DNA from 2 places in the Mesorhizobium sp. f-mel genome. Region 1 is predicted to be linked to the other one. Evidence: riboswitches for the same ligand, from Rfam matches in the RefSeq annotation. Region 1 holds a riboswitch; the other holds the start of a gene.

Region 1 (11,860 bases):
GATCGAGGACAAGGTCCTGCTAAGGCCTGTGACTGGACCTGATATCGAGCGGCTCTATATGCTGCGCCGCGATCTGTTGCGCTTGCGCAATGCGGCGCTGCCGCTGGTGGAGGTCTGCCGCCGGCTGACCAGCGCCGACCTGCCGCAGATCCACGCAGCCATGCACCCGTTGTTTCGCGACGTGACCGATCATATCCGCACCGTGCAGGAAAAGATCGACAGTTTGCGGGAGGTTCTCGCCTTTGCCTTCGAGGCCAGCCTCCTGGTGGGCCAGAGCCAGGAAACGGCGAACACCAAGAAGCTAGCCTCGTGGGCTGCCATCTTGGCGGTGCCGACGGCGCTCGCCGGCATCTACGGCATGAATTTCGACGACATGCCGGAACTGAAGATGGAATATGGCTACCCGCTCGTGCTGGCTGCGATCGCTGCGATCTGCTCTTTCCTGTACTGGCGTTTTCGCAAGAATGGGTGGCTGTGAAAGAGAAGGGAGTAAGGGAGTAAGGCAGTAAGGGAGTATGTAGTGCGTTGCCAAGGGTCGCACTCACAAAGCCTAATCTTTACCTACTCCCATACTGCCCTATTGCCTTATCTACTCCGCCGCCGCTCTGATGCGGGCTGGAACGCAATGCGGGCGTGGTACTTGCAATAGGGTCCGGTTTCGGCCGCGTCGTTGCCGCAGAAATGGAACTCTTCCGAAAGCGGATCGCCATTCGGCCATTTGCATGTCCGCTCGGTTAACTCGACGAGTTGCAGATGCCGCGAGATCGGCACGACGACGTTCTCGACCGGACGGACGTAATGACGCGCCACCGGTGCGGTGTCGAATTGCGCCTGCAGCGCGGTCGCGCCGATCGACGTGGTGATATGCCGCGCAGTGCTCGCCGCCCGCGACACCGATTTCTGGACGCTCGATCCTTGCACGCTCTTTTTCTGGCGTGCCGGCGTGGCGGTCGAGCGTCCGCGGCCCGACAGTTTCAGCCGATGCACCTTGCCGATGACGGCATTGCGGCTGACGCCCCCGAGCTGTGCGGCGATCTGGCTGGCGCTCAGTCCCTCCGACCACAATTTTCTAAGAAGTTCGACCCGCTCGTCAGTCCAGTTCATGAGACCGCGCTCCTGCTGAATGTGCGGCGATCGGAATCCTTCCACGATCCGGCTTCCGCCGGGCAGACACCACATATATCGGGTGATTAGGTCCGCCGCACGAAATCTAGTTATTTCTCGACTACAATTACCTTATGCGCTGACTCGGTGACAAGAGTCCGAGGGCCAACACGAATCGGTTTTTTCGGTTTTCCCCAACTTGCCCGGTCGCTGATGAGCCGGCGTCTCGCTGGAGAGCTTGCCGCGCGTCCTTGCGCGACGTTTTCGTTGACTTCATGGCCGAAAAACACGATAAGCCGCAAAGGCCGCCGCTTTGGCGGCTTTTTGATTTTCCGGTTCCGGAGACGCATATAATGAGCGGTTCGGCGCTTTTCGAGACCTTTACCCGCGCACCCCTGGCCTTCGACCATGGGGAAGGCACTTGGCTGGTCACCGACAAGGGCGAGCGATATCTCGATTTTGGCGGCGGTGTCGCCGTGAGTTCGCTGGGCCACAGCCATCCGCATTTGGTCTCGGCACTCACCGAGCAGGCGGCCAAGGTCTGGCACGTCTCCAACCTCTACGAGATTCCGGGGCAGAGCCGTTTGGGCGAGCGGCTGGCCGACGCCACCTTCGCCGACAAGGTGTTCTTCACCAATTCCGGCGCCGAGGCGCTGGAATGCGCCATCAAGACGGCGCGGCGCTACCACTTCGTCAAGGGCCATCCCGAGCGCTTTCGCATCATCACCTTCGAAGGCGCCTTTCATGGCCGCACGCTGGCGACCATCGCCGCCGGCGGCCAGTATAAATACCTGGAAGGCTTCGGACCCAAGGTCGAAGGTTTCGACCAGGTCGGCTTCGGCGACATCGACGCCGCCGAAAAGGCGATCACCCCCGAGACCGCCGCGATACTGATCGAGCCGGTGCAGGGCGAGGGTGGCATCCGCCCGGTGCCGACGCAGTCGCTGAAGCGCCTGAGGCAGCTCTGCGAACAGCATGGCCTGCTCCTGATCTTCGACGAGGTCCAGTGCGGCATCGGCCGCACCGGAAAATTGTTCGCGCATGAATGGGCTGGCGTCACGCCCGACATCATGGCTGTTGCCAAGGGCATCGGCGGCGGCTTCCCGGTGGGCGCCTGCCTCGCCACCGACGAGGCGGCCGTCGGCATGACCGCCGGCGTGCACGGCACCACTTTCGGCGGCAATCCGCTGGCGATGGCGGTCGGCAACGCCGTACTCGACGTGGTGCTGGAGGACGGCTTCCTGGAGGATGTCCAGCGCAAGGCGTTGCTGCTGAAGCAGGGGCTGGCGGGTGTCGCCGACGAATTTCCTGATATCATCGAAGACATCAGGGGCACCGGCTTGATGCTCGGCCTGAAATGCGCCGCACCCAACACCAAGGTGAATATGGCGTTGCGCGACCAGCATCTGCTGGCGGTTCCGGCCGGTGACAACGTCCTTCGCCTGCTGCCGCCGCTCACCGTCACCGACGCCGAGATCCATGAAGCGCTCGACCGCATCCGCGCCGGCGCCAGGGGCCTGGCCGATGCCATAGCCGCGGCTGCCGCGAAGTAACAGTCGAAAGACCCCAAATGAGCCTTCGCCATTTCACCGATCTTTCCGCCGTTTCCGAGGGCGATCTGCGCTTCATGCTGGACGATGCCGTCGTGCGAAAGGCAAGGCTCAAGGCTGGCGAGCGGACAAAACCGCTCGAAGGCAAGGTGCTGGCGATGATCTTCGACAAGCCGTCGACGCGCACGCGCGTATCCTTCGACGTCGGCATGCGCCAACTCGGTGGCGAGACCATCATGCTGACCGGCACCGAGATGCAGCTCGGCCGCTCCGAAACCATCGCCGACACGGCCAAGGTGCTGTCGCGCTATGTCGATGCGATCATGATCCGAACCACATCGCATGACCGGCTGCTGGAGCTGACCGAGAACGCCACCGTTCCCGTCATCAACGGGCTGACCGACGATACCCATCCGTGCCAGCTGATGGCCGACATCATGACTTTCGAGGAGCATCGCGGTCCGGTCGCCGGCAAGACCATCGCCTGGACCGGCGACGGCAACAACGTGCTGCATTCGCTGCTGGAGGCCTCGGCGCGGTTCCGCTTCAATCTCAACGTAGCCGTGCCGGAAGGCAGCGAGCCGGCGCAGAAGCATGTCGACTGGTCGATGGCGCATGGCGGCAAGTTGAACTTCACCCGCTCGCCCGAGGAGGCGGTCCACGAGGCCGACTGCGTCGTCACCGACTGCTGGGTGTCGATGGGCCAGGAGCACCGTGCTCGCGGCCACAACGTCTTCTCACCCTATCAGGTCAATGCCGCGCTGATGGCGAAGGCAAAGCCCGACGCATTGTTCATGCACTGCCTGCCGGCGCATCGCGGTGAGGAGGTCACCGACGAGGTCATCGACGGGCCACATTCGGTGGTGTTCGACGAGGCCGAGAACCGGCTCCACGCCCAGAAGGCGGTTTTGGCCTGGTGTCTGGGCGCTTGATCCGGGCCGCCTTGATCCGGGAGTACGTGATGCCTATCTCAGCCGCATCACGCAAATCGAGCGCGTTTCGACGCATGCGCCCCGGAGGGCGGCATGGCCGCGCCCCGGAGCTTTGTCATGTTGGAAACTCATCAATTGGCTGAACATCAACCCAAACTCGGCGAATTCGGCTACGCCGGCGACGATCATGTCGTGCCCTTCGAGGTCGGCCCGCTCGACGTGCGCGGCCGCACCGTCCAGCTCGGGCCGATGCTCGACGCGATCCTCAGCCGTCATGACTATCCCGAGCCGGTCGCCCGCCTGCTGGCGGAAGCCTGCGTGCTGACAGTGCTGCTTGGCACCTCGCTCAAGTTCGAAGGCAAGTTCATCCTGCAGACCCGCACGGACGGGCCGGTCGATATGCTGGTGGCGGATTTTTCCACGCCGCAGGCGCTGCGCGCCTATGCGCGCTTCGACGCCGACCGGCTGGAGGCACTGACATCTGCCGGCGAGACCTCGCAGCAGACGCTGCTCGGCAGCGGTGTTCTGGCGCTGACCATCGACCAGGGTGCCCACACGCAGCGCTATCAGGGCATCGTCCAGCTCGACGGCGAGACACTGGAGGAGGCCGCGCGCACCTATTTTCGCCAGTCGGAACAGATCCCGACCGACCTCAGACTCTCGGTGGCCAAGCTGTTGACGCCCGGTGTCGGCGGTGCCCGCGAGCAATGGCGTGCCGGTGGCATCCTTGCGCAATTCCTGCCGCAATCGGCGGAACGCATGCGCGTGCCCGACCTTCCAGGCGGCGACGGCGATCCGCGCGATGAGATCCATGATCCGGCCGACAATTCCTGGCAGGAACTGCTGGCATTGCTTGGCACCATCGAGCCGACGGAACTGATCGACCCGACGATCGGCGCCGAGCGGTTGCTTTACCGGCTGTTCCACGAGCACGGCGTCCGCGTCTTCGGCGGCGTACCGGTAGCCGACGAGTGCTCATGCTCCAGGGAGAAGATCCGCGGCATACTCGAAGGTTTCTCAGCCGACGAGATCAGGGACAGCACCGAGGATGGCGGCATTCATGTCGCCTGCGAATTCTGCTCGAAGCAATATGACTTCGATCCGGCGGAGTTTGCTGCGGCGCAGTAGACCATGATCCCGACCGAAGGTCCGCGCATCGAAAAGTGGAAAGCGTTTTTTGCTTCGCTGACCTTCGGTTCGGAAAAGGTCCTGGTCTAAGAGTTAGAGCCCATCCCGATTCTATCGGGATGGATCAGGTCTAGCTGGTCAGTTGACGGTGCGCCGCGTGCCCGGCAGGTCGAGCGAAAAGGGGGGGATGGCGACGTCGAACGTCTCGCCTCGCTTGTTGCGCATCGTATAGTGGCCGACCATGATGCCGGACGGCGTCGAGAGCGGGCAGCCAGACGTATATTGATAACTGTCGCCGGGGTTAAGTTCGGGCTGGTCGCCGACAACGCCGGCGCCGCGCACTTCCTCGACCCGGCCGGTGCCGTCGGTGATGTGCCAATAGCGTGACAGAAGTTGTACGAATTCATCCGACTGGTTGTCGATGGTCACCTGGTAGCCCCAGACATAGCGGTTCTCCGACGGGTCGGAGCGATCTTCCAGATAGAACGGCCTGACCTGTACTTCGATGTTGCGCGTAACGGCGCTGTACATAGACTACTCCACAATATGCAGACGGAACTTTCGACGCTCTCCGCAGTTTGGTCAACAGGGCGCTTCCCGTCCTTGCCCGACTAGTTTGCGCGCAGCTGCCGAAGAACAATGTCATTTAAGTGACACATGACAATGATGGTGTGCAGGGCCGGGCGACTCAGCATTCTGTCGAACTGTTGAAAACGGCTATCATGCGGCCGGTTTTTCTGGAGTGACCAGATATCGATGGAACTGACAGTCACAGCCGCCTTGCTTTCCACAGCTCTGCTTCTCGTCAATCTCGGCAGCATCCTGCTCGCTTCGTTGAAGCTGAAGCGGCCTGGCAGGATCGCGCCGCCAGCCGGCAAGGCGCCTCCGGTGTCGATCGTCGTGCCGTCGCGCGGCGTCGAGCCGTTTGCCGAGGAGACGCTCGAGCGCGCCTTCTCGCTCGACTGGCCGCGCTATGAGCTCATCTTCTGCGTCGCCCATGCCGACGACCCGGTGGTCAGGCCGGTCACCGATGCGATTGCCCGTTTTCCGGCCGTGCCGGCCCGGCTGCTCGTCGGCGACGACCGCATCAGCGGCAATCCGAAACTCAACAATTGCGTGAAGGGCTGGGAGGCGGCGCGCCACCGCTGGGTCATCCTTGCCGATTCCAACGTCCTGATGCCGAGGGACTATGTCCAGCATCTGATGGCGGCATGGCGGCCGGACACCGGTCTTGTCTGCTCGACGCCGATCGGCTCGCGGCCGGACGGGTTCTGGGCTGAGGTCGAATGCGCCTTCCTCAACACGCTGCAGGCGCGCTGGCAATATACCGGCGAGGCGATAGGCCTTGGCTTTGCCCAAGGCAAGAGCATGTTGTGGGACAAGCCCATGCTCGACCCCAATGGCGGCATCCGTGCGCTTGCCGCCGAGATCGCCGAGGATGCGGCCGCGACCAAGCTGGTCAACGGGCTTGGACTGCGCGTCAATCTCGTCGCCTCGCCCTTTGAGCAGCCGCTCGGTTTTCGCACGCTCGGCGAAATCTGTTCGCGCCAGGCCCGCTGGGCACGCCTGCGTCGCGTCACCTTCCCACTGTTCTTCGCGCCCGAGATCCTGATCGGAGCGGCGCCGCCGCTGGTGCTTGCGTTGGTTGCGGCAGCAGGCGCCGGCTTCAGCCTGTCGGCAACCGCCATCGCTGTGCTTGTGGCCGCCTACCTCCCGGAATGCGCTCTCGCCTCGGCCAAGAGCTGGCACCTGTCGCTGCGCATGATCCCGGCGATGATGGCGCGCGATTGCATCCTGCCGATTGTCTGGGCGCGTGGCTGGCTCAGCGGTGCCGTCGACTGGCGTGGCAACACGATGACCATCCACACCAGCGCCGTTGCGGAATTGGAAGAGACCCCGTCGGGCGCCTGACCGCGCCTGATTTTGACGATTCGAGCGACACCGCCCAGTGCACTATCTGGCGACTTTCAGGGCCTGCTCGATGTCTTCGAGCAGGTCGTCGGTGTCCTCCAGGCCGACGGACAGCCTGAGCGTGCCTGGCCCGATGCCGAGTTCGGCGCGCGCCTCGTCGCTCAGATTCTTGTGTGTCGTCGTCGCCGGATGGGTGATCAGGCTCTTGGCGTCACCGAGATTGTTAGAGATCAGCACGATATCGAGCGCGTTCTGGAAGGCGAAGGCCGCCTGCTTGCCGCCCTTGACGTCGAGGCAGATCAGCGTCGAGCCGCCCGACATCTGCTTCTTGACGACCGCCGCTTGCGGGTGATCGGCGCGGCCGGGATAGATGACGCGGGCGATTTCCGGCCGCTCGGCGAGGAAATCGGCGATCCGGCCGGCACTTTCCGTCTGCTGGCGCACGCGCAGCGGCAGCGTTTCCAGACCCTTCAGCAGCGTCCAGGCGTTGAACGGCGACAGGCTGGGACCAGTGTGGCGGAAATAATCGTGCAGGTTCTCGTCGATCCACTTCTTGTCCGACAGGATGACGCCGCCGAGGCAGCGCCCCTGGCCGTCGATGTGCTTGGTCGCCGAATAGACGACGATATGGGCGCCGAGCTGCAACGGCTTCTGCTGCAAGGGCGTGGCAAAGACATTGTCGACGATCAGCCGCGCGCCGATCGAATCGGCAAGCGAGGCGACGGCTGCGATGTCGACGACTTCCAGCGTCGGATTGGTCGGGCTTTCAAGGAAGAACAGCTTCGTGTTGGGCCTGACCGCCTTTTCCCAATTGGCGATTTCGGTGCCATCGACCAGCGTCGCCTCGATGCCGTATTTCGGCGCCAGCGTCTCGACCACCCAGCGGCAGGAGCCGAACAGCGCACGCGCCGCCACGATGTGGTCGCCGGCCTTGGCGCTGCACAGCAACGCCGCTGTCACCGCCGCCATGCCGGATGCGGTGGCGCGGGCATCTTCGGCACCTTCCAGCGCACACATGCGTTTCTCGAACATGTCGACCGTCGGATTGGCATAGCGCGAATAGATGAAGCCCGGTTCCTCGCCCTTGAAGCGGGCTTCCGCCGCCTGCGCCGTATCGTAGACATAGCCTTGCGTGAGATACATCGCCTCGGAGGTTTCGCCGAAGCCGGAACGCAGCGTTCCCGCATGCACGAGTGCGGTCTGAGGCTTCCAGTTGCGCTTGTTGCTCGTCATCACCTTGTTCCAAACACCAAAAATGGCCCAAATACAAAAAAACCGGCCGCGAAAGTCGCAACCGGTCCATATGGCCTTTCGGGCCGACGGTCCTTTAGCGACTTGTTTAACGTGGCTGCAAGCCGACCGGCCAAATCACCACGGGATAACGACCCTTTAGACCCGCACCGCGCTTGCGTCAATTGCCGGCATGATTAAGAGGTTTGTACCAGCGGGTTCCGCGGCAGGAACCTGCGACAAAACGAGACCACGCCCGGCCTTCGAGCGGAGCCAGACTTTGCGGCAGACAGGCATTCTTCCCGATCAGGATATTTCCGCGCTGTTCCAGTCGGGCGCGCTGAAATCGCCGCGCGCGCTCGATGCCGACCAGGTCCAGCCGGCCAGCCTCGACCTTAGGCTTGGCGACAAGGCCTGGCGGGTGCGCGCCTCCTTCCTGCCCGGCCCGAACCACAGGGTTGCTGAAAAACTCGACCGCCTGAAGCTGCACGAAATCAATCTCGCCGATGGCGCGGTGCTGGAGACGGGCTGCGTCTATATCGTGCCGCTGCTCGAGAGCCTGGCGCTTCCGGCAAACGTTTCGGCCTCGGCCAACCCGAAGAGCTCGACCGGACGGCTCGACATCTTCACCCGGGTGATGACCGATCGCGGCCACGAGTTCGACAAGATCGCTGCCGGCTACAACGGCCCGCTCTATCTGGAAGTCAGCCCGCGCACCTTTCCGATCGTCGTCCGTGCCGGCTCGCGGCTGTCGCAGATCAGGTTCCGCACCGGCAATGCGCTTTTGTCGGAAAACGAGCTGCACGAATTACATCGTGCCGAGACGCTCGTCGCCACCGAGCCGCCGAACATTTCCGGCGGCGGCATCGCACTGTCGATCGACCTCGATGGCGACAAGGACGGGCTGGTCGGCTACCGCGGCAAGCACCACACCGGCCTGGTCGATGTCGACAAGCGCGCCGCGCAGGATGTTGTCGATTTCTGGGAGCCGCTCTACAAGAGCGGTGCTGGCGAACTGGTGCTCGATCCCGATGAATTCTATATCCTCGTCAGCCAGGAGGCGGTGCATGTGCCGCCGCTCTATGCCGCCGAAATGACGCCCTTCGATCCGCTGGTTGGCGAATTCCGTGTCCACTATGCCGGTTTCTTTGATCCGGGCTTCGGCCATTCGGCGGCCGGCGGCACCGGCAGCAGGGCTGTGCTCGAAGTGCGCAGCCACGAAGTGCCGTTCATCCTCGACCACGGCCAGATCGTCGGACGGCTGGTCTACGAGCACATGCTGAAGCGGCCGCAGGCGCTCTACGGCACAGATGTCGGCTCGAACTATCAGGCACAGGGCCTGAAACTGTCCAAACATTTCCGCGCCGCGCGCTGATCCCCGATCAACCAGACTGTGCTTGCCTGACCTTGCGGGCCGTGCTTGGCTGTGCCCAACCGTCAAGGTGGTTGAACCAAGGGAACAAAGAAATGCAGATTTCAAGATGGATCGCATCGGCGGCAACAGCTGCCATGCTGGTGATGGCTGCCGGGTCCTTGTCGGCGCAAGCACAGGAAAAGTTGAAGATCGCCACCGAAGGCGCCTATCCGCCGTTCAACACCATCACCGCGGATGGCAAGCTCACCGGCTTCGACATCGACATCGCCAATGCGCTTTGCGCTCAGATGAAGGTCGAATGCGAACTTGTCACGCAGGACTGGGACGGCATGATCCCGGCGCTCCAGGCCAGAAAGTTCGACGCCATCATCGCGTCCATGAGCATTACCGAGGAGCGCAAGAAGCAGGTCTCCTTCACCAACAAATACTATACCACGCCGCTTTCGCTGGTGGCCATGAAGGACAGCGATATTGCCTCGACCGAACCCGCCGCACTCGCCGGCAAGACAGTCGGCGCCCAGGCTTCGACCACCCAGGCCGACTATGCCCAGGATGTCTATAGCAAGGCCGGCGCCGAGGCGAAGCTCTATCCGACCCAGGAGGAGGCGGTCGCCGACCTGATGAACGGCCGTCTCGATGCCGTCCTTTCAGACAAATTCGTGCTGATGGACTGGATGAAGAAGTCGAGCGACGGCTGCTGCAAGATGGTCGGCGACGTCAAGGGCACCGAGACCGAAGCCGGTATCGCCGTGCGCAAGGAAGACAATGCGCTGCGCGAGAAGCTCAACGCCGCGATCGATGCGATCGTCGCAGATGGCACCTACAAGAAGATCCAGGCCAAATATTTCGATTTCGATATTTATTGAGAGGTTGAAGCCAATCTCCCCCCTCGTGGGGGAGATGCCCGGCAGGGCAGAGGGGGCGCGAAGGATCACCAACTTCGCACCCTGCGGCAACCTGCAGGCATGGTTATTCGATTGAGACGCTGGCGGGACAGCGCCCCCCTCGGGCCTGCCGGCCATCTCCCCACAAGGGGGCGATTACGCCGTCATTGACGGTTCAAAGCGCCTTCACGGCGACCTTCACCGGTTGCTCGATCTCAAGCGGGTTGCGCAGCGGCAGGCCGAAATCCTTGGCCTCGATCTCGAAGACGTCGCCGGCTTCGGTCCTGATGCCGTCGGCGAAGGACAGTGTTGCCGTGCCGAACATGTGCACATGGACGTCGCCCGGCTGGCGGAAGGCCGAATATTTGAAGTGGTGATGTTCGAGATTGGCGATGGTGTGCGACATGTTCGCCTCGCCCGAAAGGAACGGCTTTTCCCACAGCAGTTTGCCGTCACGGAGGATGCGCGAGGAACCCCTGACATCGGACGGCAGTTCGCCGATCAGGATCTCCGGCCCGAACGAAGCGTTGCGCAGCTTGGAATGGGCGAGGAAAAGATAGTTCACGCGCTCGGTGACATGGTCGGAAAACTCGTTTGACAGTGTGAAGCCGACGCGGAACGGGACGCCGTCGTCGCCGATGACATAGATGCCGGCGACTTCCGGCTCCTCGCCGGCATCCTGGGCGAAGGCGGGCGACAGAAGTGCCGCACCGGGCGCCACCGCCATGGTGCCGTTGCCCTTGTAGAACCATTCTGGCTGCACGCCCGTCTGGCCCTTGGCGGGCTTGCCGCCCTCCAGCCCCATGCGGAACATCTTCATGGAATCGGTGAGCTGCTCTTCGCGATCGGCATCGAGTTTCTTGTGCATGGCATCGCGGGTCGCGGCGGAGCCGAGATGCGTCAGCCCGGTGCCGGTGAGATGGAGATGCGCCGGGTCGGGATGGTTGATCGGCGATAACAGCCGCCCCTTCTTGTATGCGGCATCGAGGTCGACCGCTTCACCGAAGCCTTTGCGCTCGATGAGGGCGACAAGTCCGGTGCCGGTGCGCGCGGCCTCCATCGCCAGTGAATAGACGCTGCGGGCGCCATTGATGATCCGGGTCTTGCCGCCGTTGCGGGCAATGACGCGGATGGTCTCTGCCTCGTCGAGGATCTGGGAGATCAGCATGATGTACCCTCTCTCAATTGCCTTTGGCCTGGCTGCCGGGTTGGCAAACCTTGACCAGCGCGGCTCGGATGGTATCCGCGCCACTGGTGAACTCTTCGTCCGGATTGCGCTCGCGGGCCCGGTCCCCTTGGGGGACTTCTTTGCGCCGCCCGGCAGCGCCGCGATGTGACCCGTGCCTCCTAAAAGCGCGCCGCGTTTGAAAAGCGGCCCGCTTTAATCCTTGTTTTCATGCATGCCGTTGTCCCAACACGCTGCACACGTTTGGCGACATGCATGAGTCCCCGCGCCCTCAAGCCTTGTTCTTGTTGTAGACGTCGAAGACCACGGCGCCGAGCAGCACCAGGCCTTTGACCACCTGTTGCCAATCGACATTGACGCCCATGATCGACATGCCGTTGTTCATGACGCCCATGATGAAACCGCCCACCACCGCGCCTATAACTTGACCGACGCCGCCCATCGCCGAAGCGCCGCCGATGAACACAGCGGCGATGACGTCGAGCTCGCTGCCGAGGCCGGCCGCCGGCACCGCCTGGCCAAGGCGCGCCGCAATGATCAGCCCGCCGAGCGCCGAGAGC
Region 2 (11,860 bases), on a different contig from region 1:
AGCGCGTCATGATCACTGGAGATCCGCGCGCCGGCAAGACGCTGTTCTTTCGGGCCATTGCCGGTCTGTGGCCGTGGGGAAGCGGGCGGATCGGCATGCCGGCCGGAGAGGTGCCCGCCTTCGTTCCCCGCAAGCCCTATTTCCCGCTCGGCACGCTGCGCGAGGTGCTCAACCACGCCGATGCCGCGGTCAGCGACGCCGAGATCTCGGCGGTGCTTGCCGAGGTCGGTCTTGGGCGTCTGTCGTCCTCGCTCGACCGCTCGGCGCGCTGGGAGCGCGAATTGAGCGATGACGAGCAGCGCCTGCTTGCCTTTGCCCGGCTGGTTTTGCGGCAGCCGAAATGGGTGATCATCGACGAGGCTTTGGACACGTTCGACGGCGCGACGCTGAGTCGGGTGCTGTCGATGCTGGAGGCGCGTCTTGCCGACGCCGCGATCCTCAACATTGGCCGGAGCCAGCAGAACATTGAATTCTTTCCGCGCTCGTTGGCGATCGTGAAAGACGTCGACCGACCGGCTCTCAAGCCAGTCCGTGTCAGGGCCGGCGCGATCGAACCACCCCCGGCCGTCGCCGCAGCCTACCAAGAGACGTAGCTGGCGATACGCAGCCAAGCTTTATTTCGCCGTGATCGCGGCGAAAGATTGCCGGCATCGTGCGGAAGTTCGCGGCGTTGGACCCATGCTTGACGCGCTTAAAACGCGTCCCGTTGAAGAGATTCATGCGACACGTTTTAAGCCTTTGTTTCTATGCATGTCGTTACCCCAAAACCGCTTCGCACTTTTGGGCGACATGCATTAGCCTGCTTGCCTGCCTTGCCTGCGCTCAGGCAGCACCACTGGCCGCGCCGGCCAATACCATTGCAGTGGACGTCGAACTGGTGCTGGCGGTCGACATTTCACACTCGATGGACGAAAGGGAATTTGCCCTGCAGCGCGCGGGCTATGTCGAGGCGCTGCGCCACCCCGACTTCATCGATGCGGTGCGTTCGGGTGTGACCGGCCGCATCGCGCTGGCCTATTTCGAATGGGCAGGCACCGTTCGCGACGATGCGGTCATTGCCTGGCAGGTCATCGATAACGCTGAGAGCGCCGACGCATTCGCCGACAAGATCGAGGCGCGCCCATTCAGGAGCTTTCGCGGCACCTCCATTTCCGGTGCGCTCGGCTTCGGCGCCAAGCTTTTGGATGGAGGCGCTTTCGAGGCGACGCGCAGCGTCATCGACATTTCAGGCGATGGCCCCAACAATACCGGGATGCCCGTCACCACGACACGCGACGCTGCGGTGGCAAAGGGTATCGTCATCAACGGCCTGCCGATCCTGATCAGCCCGTCGCCCAGCTTCAGCCATCTCGACCAATACTATGCCGAGTGCGTTACGGGCGGGCCTGGGGCTTTCGTGCTGCCCGTCTATGCCGCTTCCGAATTCGTGACCGCCATACGCCGCAAACTGATCCTAGAGGTCAGCGGTGTTGCCGGTCCCTGGGCCGATCGCGTACCGATCCGGGTCGATGCGGCAACACCGGTCGACTGTCTGCAAGGCGAGCGCGACCGGCGGTTTTTCTCCGATCCGTATTTTCCGGAACTTAATCGCTAGCTGGTCGATGAATGGCGATCAGTCCTACACCCATGGTCTTCGGACTCGGGCAGGCCGAGCGCCATATTGGCCGAAGAAGCGACGGCCGTTATCGCCTCAGCAGGAACACCGCTTGCTGGCCAAAGAAATTCCAGAACCACCATGGCATCGAGAGGCCGATTTTCTGGCCATTGGCGTCAAGCGCGGTTGCCCTTTCCACCGTTGCGCCGAGCTCCTCGCAGAGATTGACGAAGTCGCGGATGGTGCAGAAATGGATGTTGGGTGTGTCGTACCAGGAATAGGGCAGGTCCTTGGTCACCGGCATCCGCCCTTCGAGGAACAGCGAAAGGCGCACCCGCCAGTGGCCGAAATTGGGGAAGGAGACGATGGCGTGTTTGCCGATCCTGAGCAATTCGTCGAGCACCAGCTTCGGGTTGCGGGTCGCCTGCAAGGTTTGCGACAGGACGACGAAATCGAAACCCTTGTCGGGATAGAATTTGAGGTCCTTGTCGGCGTCGCCCTGGATGACGGACAGGCCGCGCGCCACGCATTCGTTGACGCCGCGCTGCGACAGTTCCATCCCGCGGCCGTCGACCTGCTTCGTCGCCTGCAGCAATTCGAGCAGCAGGCCATCGCCGGAACCGACGTCCAGCACCCGCGACTGCGGCGGGATGAGATCGGCGACGACTTCGAGGTCGACGCGCTGGGCGTGGTTGACGCTCATGATCTCGCCTTTTGCCTGGCGCATGATCCTGATCCGAAAAGTCTGCAACTTTTCGGGGTCATGCGCTGATGCCTGGTGCATGGTGCCGGTCCGGAAAGCCTGCAATCTTCAGGGGTCATGCGCTGAGCCCCCTCGCGCGGGCCGCCGAGGCGATGAAGCCGTTGATGGCCGCGAACAGCTCCGGCTCGTCGAGCAGGAAGGCGTCGTGGCCGCGATCGGTCTCGATCTCGACGAAGGACACCGAGGCGCCGGCCGCGTTCAGCGCGTGAACGACCGAGCGGCTCTCCTCGGTCGGGAACAGCCAGTCGCTGGTGAAGGAGACCAGGCAGAAACGGGTCCTGGTGCCGGCAAATGCGTCGGCCAGTCGGCCGCCATGGTCGGCGGCGAGGTCGAAATAGTCCATTGCCCGGGTCATGTAGAGATAGGAGTTGGCGTCGAAACGGTCGACGAAGGTCATGCCCTGATGGCGCAGATAGCTCTCAATCTGGAAGTCGGCGTCGAAACCGAAGGTGAGCGCTTCACGGTCCTGCAAATTGCGGCCAAACTTCCGGTGCAGGGCCGCTTCAGACAGGTAGGTGATGTGAGCGGCCATGCGCGCCACGGCCAGTCCCTTTTCCGGGCGCTTGCCCTGCTCGAAATATTTGCCGCCATGCCAGTCCGGATCGGCCATCACCGCTTGCCGGCCGACCTCATGGAAGGCGATGTTCTGCGAGGAATGGCGCGCGCCGGTGGCGATCGGCAGCGCTGAGAAAACGCGCTCCGGATAGCTCGACGCCCATTGCAGCACCTGCATGCCGCCCATCGAGCCGCCGAGCACTGAGAACAGTTTTTCGATGCCGAAATGGTCGACCAGCATCAACTGCGCCCGCACCATGTCGCGGATGGTGATGATCGGCAGGTCGAGCCCGTAGGGCTTGCCGGTGGCTGGATTGGTCGAGGCGGGGCCGGTCGAGCCGAGACAGCCGCCGATGACGTTTGAGCAGATTACGAAGAAGCGGCTGGTGTCGATGATCTTGCCGGGGCCGATCAGCACTTCCCACCAGCCCGGCTTGCCGGTCACCGGATTGGTGCTGGCGACATGCTGGTCGCCGGTCAGCGCATGGCAGACGAGGATGGCGTTGGAGCGGGCGTCGTTGAGCGTGCCGTAGGTCTTGTAGGCGATCTGGAACGGTGACAGCAGCGTGCCGGCGTCGAGCTTGAGCGGCTTGTCGGCACCGAAACGCAACACCGGGCTCGACGGTTGGTCGGCCTCGTTGTTGGTTCTTTTAGTGCGCAGCGCGACCATCGCATCCTCTTATATTACCCATCGCGCTTTCCGAAAATCGATTCCGATTTTCGGGCGATGCGGTTGTCCGGCCGGCAACGGACAACAAAAACCGGCATTGCTTTCGCAAAGCCGGTTACAGAATGCAAACGGCCCTTTAGCGAGTTGTTTAACGTGGCTGCAAGCCGACCGGCCAAATCACCACGGGATTTCGCCTTTCTTCTAGGACCGGCGCGCCTCGGCGTCAACGGCCAGTCGCTCACCCATAATTGACGCTCTCGACATTCCGGGCCACGGCTTGTATTTCCGCTGCGGCTTCTAGTGTGGCGAATCCGAAATTCGCATCGCGTTGGAGCAGCGCAGTGGGCGAATTTCGGATTCGCCACACTAGCAACCAATGAATTCTAGTGTGCTGGATTTGAAGTTCCTGAGCGCTGATGCCACCAAAATGGCAGGAACTCCAAATCCATCACACTAGGCGGAAACGTTCTCGACGGATTTTTTGCAATATGAACCAGCCATCGGATCAGGCACGTCCAACGCCCCGCGCGGGGATCATGGACATAGAAGCCTATGTGCCGGGCAAGAGCACGGCGCCGGCCGGCGTTGCCAAGATCCATAAATTGTCGTCGAACGAGAACCCGCTCGGCCCCTCTCCGAAGGCGATAGAGGCCGCGCGCGACGTCGCAGCCAAACTCGACATATATCCCGACGGCACCGCCAGGCGCCTGCGGGAGGCGATCGCCGAGGTGCATGGCCTCAACCCGGCGAACATCGTCTGTTCCAATGGTTCCGACGAGATTCTGGGCCTGCTTGCGCAGACCTATCTCGCGCCCGGCGATGAAGCCGTTATCACCGAACACGGCTTCATGGTCTACAAGATCTACATCCAGTCGGCTGGCGCTGTCCCGGTGTCTGTCAAGGAAACCAATGAGCGCGCCGACGTCGATGCGATCCTCGCCGCCGTAACGCCGCGGACCAGAATCATCTTCCTCGCCAATCCGAACAACCCGACCGGCACCTATTTGCCGTTCAAGGAGGTGCGCCGCTTGCATGCCGGCCTGCCTCGAAATGTGCTTCTGGTGCTGGATGGCGCCTATGCCGAATATGTCCGCCGCAACGACTATGAAGCCGGCGTCGAACTGGTGGCTGGCGCGGAAAACGTGGTCATGACCCGCACCTTCTCCAAGCTCGGCCTCGGCGGCGCGCGGATCGGCTGGACGTACGCGCCGATGCATATCATCGACGCGATTAACCGCGTGCGAGGTCCCTTCAACGTCAACGCGACGGCGATCGAGGCCGGCATTGCCGCGATCCGCGACCGCGACCATGTCGAGCGCAGCGTGGCGCATAACGAGACCTGGCTGCGATGGGTGAGCGAGGAGTTGACCAAGCTCGGACTGCGGGTGACGCCGAGCGTCGGCAATTTCGTGCTCATCCACTTTCCCGAGGACCAAAAGCATTCGGCGGCGGCTGCGGACGACTACCTCTCAGCGCGCGGCTACATATTGCGGCGCGTTTCCGGCTACGGCTTCCCGAATGCACTGCGCATGAGCATCGGCACCGAAGAGGCCAATCGCGGCGTTGTCGCCGCGCTCACGACATTTCTGAAAAGCTGAGACAATGACATCACCGATGTTCGAAAAGATCGCGCTGGTCGGCATCGGCCTGATCGGCTCGTCGCTGGCCCGCATCATCCGCCGCGAAGGTCTTGCCCGCCACGTCGCTATCTCGACACGCAGCGAAACGACGCTGGCACGGGCAAGCGAACTCGGTCTCGGCTCCTCCTACACGGTGGACGCGAAAGAGGCGGTCCGCGATGCAGACCTGGTCATCGTTTCGGTGCCGGTCGGCGCTTCGGGCGAGGTCGCCGAGGAAATCGCACCGGCGCTGAAGCAGGGCGCCATCCTCACCGATGTCGGCTCGACCAAGGCGTCGGTCATCGCGCAGATGCAGCCGCATGTGCCTGATGGTGTGCATTTCATTCCCGGCCATCCGTTGGCGGGCACCGAAAAATCGGGTCCGGACGCAGGCTTTGCCGAACTGTTCGAGAATCGCTGGTGCATTTTCACGCCGTTGCCCGGCACCGATCCCAAGGCGCTGGAAAGACTCTCGGAATTCTGGCGCCGCTGCGGCTCCAACATCGATACGATGGATTCCCAGCATCACGACATGACACTGGCCATCGTCTCGCATCTGCCGCACATCATTGCCTATAACATCGTCGGCACCGCCGACGATCTGCAGTCGGTCACCAAGTCTGAGGTCATCAAATATTCGGCCTCCGGCTTTCGTGACTTCACGCGCCTTGCCGCTTCCGACCCGACCATGTGGCGGGATGTCTGCCTGCACAACAAGGATGCCATTCTCGAAATGCTGGCGCGGTTCTCGGAAGATCTGGCCTCGCTGCAGCGGGCGATCCGCTGGGGCGACGGCGAAAAGCTGTTCGACCTGTTCACCCGCACCCGCGCCGTCCGCCGCTCGATCATCGAGGCCGGCCAGGACATCGACGTACCGGACTTTGGCCGGCAGGCGGTCGAGCACCCATCCAAGGGATAGAGCAATCGAACCCAAATGTGGGTACCGATTTTGGGAAATCCGATGCTCAAACAAAAGGCACAGCGGCGGTACGATTCGATTTGAAAGCCCGCCGCTGTCTCAGGCCGGCCAGTGGGCGGCCATCATCGCCAGCGTCTCGGCCCTGTCCGGCGCGCCCAGCCTGCCGCCGAAACGCTGGCATTTGAGCGCGGCGGCGGCGCTGGCAAAGCGCAGGGCCTGTTCGATCGGCATGGCTTCCGCCAAACCAACGGCAAAGGCGCCGTGAAACACATCGCCGGCGGCAAGCGTGTCCACTGCCTTGATCCTTGGCGCCGCGACATGGCGCACGGACGCGACCGAGCGGTCGAACCACCAGCTTCCCGCCGAGCCGCCCGTCACCGCTACGAATGCATCGGTGCGTCCGGCCAACGCTTCACAGGCCTCTTGCGGGCCTTGCTCCTCGCGGCAGAGGATGAATGCCGCTGGCTCCGACGCGACGATGTGCGAGGCGAGCGGAAAAAGGCGTTCCAGCACGTCCCGTGGCGCGGTGTCGGCGTCCAGTATGGCTGGACGGCCGATTGCGCGCGCCGCCGCCATGGCCAGAGCTGCTGCGCCCGGCCAGCGTACGTCGACCAGGACGGCGTCGAATGCGGTGAGATCTTGGGTGGGGAGCGCCTCGGGATCGGTCTGGGCGAGCTTGTCATAGAAAGGAACGATGATGCGCTCGCCGTGCGTATCGACCAAGATGGCCGACAGTGCCGAACGCGCGCCGGTGACGCGCCGGACAAAGCTGCAATCGACGCCTTCGGCCTCGATCCCGGCGACCAGCTGATCGCCGACGGTGTCGTCTCCCGCGCTCGCCCACAGCGATACGTCCGCGCCGAGGCGGCGTGCGGCGCAGGCCGCGCTCGAAGCCATGCCCGAGGCGATCTGGACGCCGTCGGCCGCGATGAACTTGCCCTGACGTGTCGGAAGCGTGTCGACGCGTAAGATCGTGTCGAGCGTCAGCGCGCCAACACTCAGGAGCTTCACCGGGCGGTTCATCTATCTTCCTGTTTGACCATGATCTTTTCCGAACTGGAGGTTCGCAATCTTGGTCTAATCGACCGGCTTGATCCTGCCCAGCGGGATAAAACCGAGCGAGGCCTTGCCCTTGACGACCTTGAGCGGCATCGACGGTTCGTTGCCTAGCAGCGCCAGCCCGGCAAAGCCTGTTTTGATCTGGCTCTTCTGCTCGGGAATGGCCTTGCCGAGGATTGCCGCCACCGCCTTCGGATCGCTAAGCTTGATCATCAAATCGGCGTCGATCAGCCCATCGGCATCGACCGAAACCGGTCCGGAAATGGTGATACGCGCAGTTCCCGACGACAGATCGAGCTTGCCGATATCGACCGCCTGGCCGCGCAGGCTCTTTGTTTGTGTCTTGATCAGCGCCACGCCTTTCTTCAGCGTCACGTCGCCGCTGCCGTCGAGCGGCGGCAGCACGCGACCATCGATGGCATCGGGGTCGATTTCGAGATCGGTAAAACTCCCGGCATAGTCGATGCCCTGGCCGTTCGGACGCAATTGTCCGGCCGCTGTCCCGGCGCTGAACAGCTCGACCGGGTCTGTGCCATCCGCCGGATCGGTCTGGGCAGACAGGCTCTCCGCCTCCAGTGAAACGCTCCGGGGCAGCGGCCAGGACAATTTCACGTTCGCTCGCAGAGTATCCCAGTCGATCCATAGCGGCGCCATCCCCGGCACGGAGGTCCTGAGCGGTCCCTGCAGGTCGACGCCAGGCGACAGGATCTGGGTGATGTGCGTAGCCGCGTGGAGGCTGCCGAGCGAGGCGGCGACGTTCCTTGTGTCGTCCTGGTAAGCCAGACTGTCGCAGGAAACGGCGAAGCTCGAGGGATAGCCGCTGACCGTGAGATTGGCGCAGTCCGCCTCGATGCCATTGCCGTTGAACTCGGCCACCGCTTTGGCGGCTTCGCTCTTGACCTTGTCTGCCAGGTAGAACCAGCCGGCGCTGTAGAGGCCGAACAGCACGACCATGAAAGCGCCAAGCCAGAACAACCGGCGGAAAAAATTCGGCGGACGCTCGTCACTTGACGTCATGCTGCGGCTCTCGTTAACGCGTTGGAGGGGGACTGTCGTTTCCGGCAACATCGGGTAGACGGAGACGGATTGAAAAACACCGATTCCAGTGCGGTGCTGCAACAGGCTTGGCGATATGGGCGATTTTTGGGTTTTTGGCTACGGTTCGCTGATCTGGCGGCCGGGATTTGCGCATATCGAGACGCGGCGCGCCCGCCTCCATGGCTACCGCCGCTCGCTGTGCGTCTACTCCTTCGTGCATCGCGGCACGCGCGAACGGCCCGGCCTGGTGCTCGGCCTCGACCGTGGCGGCTCCTGCATCGGGCTGGCCTTCCGCGTCCCCGGCGATCTGCGCAACGAGGTCATCACCTATCTGCGCGAGCGCGAGCTGGTCACCAATGTCTATCTCGAGCGCATACTTAGCATTCGCCTCGACAATGGCGATAAGGGTGGCGGCGATAAGGGGGGCGGCGATAAGGGTGGCGGCGATAAGGGTGGCGGCGAGACGGACGGGGGCGAGACGGTCTCGGCTGTCGCCTATGTCGTCGACCGTACCCACGAGCAATATGCCGGTGCGCTCGATGCGGCCGATGCGGCGACCGTCGTTCGCGGGTCCGTCGGCCAGTCGGGAAAGAACGAGGACTACGTGCTCAGCACGCTGGAGCACCTCGAAGCGCTTGGGATCCGCGACCACTGGCTGGAAGAAGTGGCGAAACGGATCGGGTCGTGATCTTCTTTCGTTGTTTGACCATGATCTTTCCGAAAACCGGTTCCACTTTTTGCTTCGCTGACCTTCGGTTCGGGATCATGGTCCGGGCTACATCCTGAAAATCTGCTTTCCGAGATCGGCGCGATCCAGGCTGTTTGCCACGGCGAGCTCGAACTGCGCCAGCGGATGGATGCCGCCGACAGAGATATGGAAATCGGGTTGGCCGAAGATGTCAACAATCTCGCGCAACACCGGCCGGTCGGCTTCGACAGGCGGCGAAAAGAAGTAGCGGTAGATATTTGCCCTGATCTCTACGCCGCTCAGCAGCACGTCGAAATTGTGCAGTTCGAAACGCTCGCTGCTCATGCCGCCATTGATGACCATCTGCCCGCCCATCGCGAGGGTGCGGATCAATTCGCCACTGGCGGGTCCGCCGACATTATCGATGATCCCGTTCAACCCGGCGCCGCCGGTCATGTCCATGACCGCTTCCCTGATGCCGACCTTCAAATCCGACAGATCGAGGGTGGCGGTGGCACCAAGCCGCTTCAGGTCCAGCCTGTCGTGAGAGCGTCGCACGAGCGCGATCACGTTGATGCCGCGCCGTTTGGCGAACTGCATCACCATCGTCGAAACCGATGAATAGCCGGCCGTGACGGCCAGCCACTGTCCAGGCTGCACACGGGAATCCGCCAGCAGGTCCCAGGCGGTGATGGGGTTCACCATCTGTCCGGCGCGTTCGAGCGGATAGTCCGCAGGTAGCGGGATCAGCCATTCGGCCGGAACGGCCGCATATTCGGCCCAGCTATTGTAGTAGCTGAACGCGACAAGCGTGCCCGGTTTCAAAGCGACGTTCGCGCCCACGGCATCGATAATGCCGGCGCCATGATTTCCGGCGATCTGGTGGGGAAAATGCGGCTTCTTCGGTTCGGGATAGAGGTTCTGGATGAACAGGAAGTCGCCAGGGTTGACCGAGGCGGAAACCATCCTGACCAGCACCTCGCCGTCGCTAATTCGCGGCATGGGTACGTCGTGCAGATAGAGCACGTCCCGCGGCGAGCCGATTGCGTCAAACACGATTGCTTTCATCTCGGCCTCCAACAACGGGCGATCTGGTCATGCAATCTGGACGCGGCCAGATCGCAGGCACCGATGTTTGCATCGGTGTCGCGGAACCTATGCTCGCTGGCAAAAATCGGAATTGGCAGATTTGACAATCTATGTGCTAAACTTGCCATAACTGTTCAAAAGGAGGCATCTTGGACAATCGTTCCGTCCACGCCGTGATCTGGCTGCCGTCGACCTTTTATTCGGCCGTCGCCGCGACACTTGTCGAAATGTTCGAGCTGGTGAACACAATTCGCGGCGCGCCGGCGATTTCCTTCGAATTCGTGGCTCGGCAGGCCGACGCCACGACGACGCCCGGGATTTCCTTCCATACCAGACGCGAACCCTCGCAGCGCATGGACCTGCTGATCCTGCTGGCCATGCCCGGCATGCAAATCCCGGAGCTTGTTGCCGCGCTGGAGGAAGAGAGCCGCCACGCCGCGCCGCTTATCGCAAGCGCGCAACGCGACGGCGCCATCATCGCCGCGCATTGCGGGGCCGGTTACTTCCTGGCAGACGCCGGTCTTCTCGACAGAAAGCGCGCGACGATCTCCTGGTGGCTGAAGACCGATGCTCAGCGCCGCTTTCCGAAGGTGCGTTGGGACGCGTCTCGTGTGCTGATCGGGGACGGACGGATCTACACTTGCGGCGGCGGTTTTTCCGGCTTGGAGCTCGGCAAGGCGCTTCTGCGGGATCTTGGTTTCGCCAGGGAGGAGCGCCTGGTTCGCAAATTGCTGGTGCTGCCGCCGTCGCGGCAGATCCAGACGCCCTACGAGTTCCCGCTCACCGATCTGCTGCCCACGCAAGAGCCGTTCCGCGACCAGCTCGAAGCTTCATCCAGAAAACAGCTCGGAGCGCTCGACCTTGCCTTCCTTGGAGCGCAACTCCGCCTGTCGCCGCGAACGCTGGCGCGCCGGTTTTCCGATGAATTGCACACCACTCCTGGCCGATGGATTCAAGACCGGCGCCTTGAGGCCGCGAAAACACTTCTTGAAAGCACCAAACTCGGCATTTCGGAAATATGTTACCAGGTCGGATACCGGGATACGGCCTCATTCAGCCGGCTTTTCAACCGCGTGGTCGGACTGCCGCCTGGTGAATACCGGCGCCAAAGCCAGTAGACATTTGGAGCGCGGCGAGTCGCGCCTTTGTGAAGCGCTGGTCCATCGGAAAAGACAGCCGGGCCTTTGACCTCCGCGCGGTGAGACCTAGTTAAGCCCGGGCTTTTCGCCCGCTCCTTTCCATTCCCCACGGAGATCAGTCTTGCAGAAACGTCGTCTCGGTCAAACCGACCTGTCCATCGCGCCGCTGGTCCTGGGCGGCAACGTTTTCGGCTGGACCGCCGACGAGAAAACCTCTTTCGACCTGCTCGACCGCTTCGTCGGCGCCGGTCTCAACGCCATCGACACGGCGGATGCCTATTCGCGCTGGGTTCCCGGCAACAAAGGCGGCGAATCCGAAACCATCATCGGAAAATGGATGAAGAGCCGCGGCAACCGCGACAAGGTCGTGGTGATCACCAAGGTCGGGTCGGATATGGGACAGGGCAGGAAAGACCTCTCCGCCGCCTATGTCGAAAAGGCCATCGATGCGTCGCTGAAGCGGCTGCAGACCGATGTCGTCGATCTCTATCTGTCGCACTGGCCGGATCCGACGACCCCCTACGAGGAAACGCTCGGCGCCTACCAAAAACTGCTCGCCAAAGGCAAGATCCGCTACGTTGGCGCCTCCAATCTCGATGCCGGCCAGTTGCGCGCCGCGCTCGACGTGGCAAGCCTGCGGGGCCTGCCGCGCTACGCGGTGCTGCAGCCGGAATACAATCTCTATGATCGCGCCTCCTTCGATGGGCCGCTCCGCGATCTGTGCATG

Evidence for each region. A riboswitch is a leader RNA that binds a small molecule or an ion and turns the genes downstream of it on or off. The one in region 1 is predicted to bind S-adenosylmethionine.
Region 2: linked by a shared signal. The riboswitch ahead of metX (homoserine O-acetyltransferase MetX) and the one ahead of ACWUKX_RS00750 (O-succinylhomoserine sulfhydrylase) in region 1 are both predicted to bind S-adenosylmethionine.

What each region holds. Positions count from the first base shown of each region.
Region 1 is NZ_JBSPTO010000001.1:151,242-163,101, forward strand. It holds gene ACWUKX_RS00715 (magnesium and cobalt transport protein CorA) at 1-478, shown strand, start outside; gene ACWUKX_RS00720 (GcrA family cell cycle regulator) at 586-1,104, opposite strand; gene ACWUKX_RS00725 (acetylornithine transaminase) at 1,458-2,657, shown strand; gene argF (ornithine carbamoyltransferase) at 2,675-3,586, shown strand; gene ACWUKX_RS00735 (Hsp33 family molecular chaperone) at 3,680-4,714, shown strand; gene apaG (Co2+/Mg2+ efflux protein ApaG) at 4,853-5,245, opposite strand; gene ACWUKX_RS00745 (ceramide glucosyltransferase) at 5,471-6,625, shown strand; gene ACWUKX_RS00750 (O-succinylhomoserine sulfhydrylase) at 6,668-7,858, opposite strand; SAM riboswitch at 7,933-8,010, opposite strand; gene ACWUKX_RS00755 (2'-deoxycytidine 5'-triphosphate deaminase) at 8,136-9,230, shown strand; gene ACWUKX_RS00760 (ABC transporter substrate-binding protein) at 9,323-10,096, shown strand; gene araD1 (AraD1 family protein) at 10,290-11,282, opposite strand; gene ACWUKX_RS00770 (hypothetical protein) at 11,281-11,451, shown strand; gene mmsB (multiple monosaccharide ABC transporter permease) at 11,572-11,860, opposite strand, start outside.
Region 2 is NZ_JBSPTO010000005.1:77,536-89,395, reverse strand. It holds gene ACWUKX_RS09590 (ABC transporter ATP-binding protein/permease) at 1-593, shown strand, start outside; gene ACWUKX_RS09585 (DUF1194 domain-containing protein) at 794-1,594, shown strand; gene metW (methionine biosynthesis protein MetW) at 1,683-2,297, opposite strand; gene metX (homoserine O-acetyltransferase MetX) at 2,413-3,582, opposite strand; SAM riboswitch at 3,699-3,776, opposite strand; gene hisC (histidinol-phosphate transaminase) at 4,071-5,180, shown strand; gene ACWUKX_RS09565 (prephenate/arogenate dehydrogenase family protein) at 5,185-6,120, shown strand; gene ACWUKX_RS09560 (PfkB family carbohydrate kinase) at 6,220-7,143, opposite strand; gene ACWUKX_RS09555 (DUF2125 domain-containing protein) at 7,198-8,196, opposite strand; gene ACWUKX_RS09550 (gamma-glutamylcyclotransferase) at 8,312-8,905, shown strand; gene ACWUKX_RS09545 (quinone oxidoreductase family protein) at 8,993-9,973, opposite strand; gene ACWUKX_RS09540 (GlxA family transcriptional regulator) at 10,144-11,112, shown strand; gene ACWUKX_RS09535 (aldo/keto reductase) at 11,255-11,860, shown strand, end outside.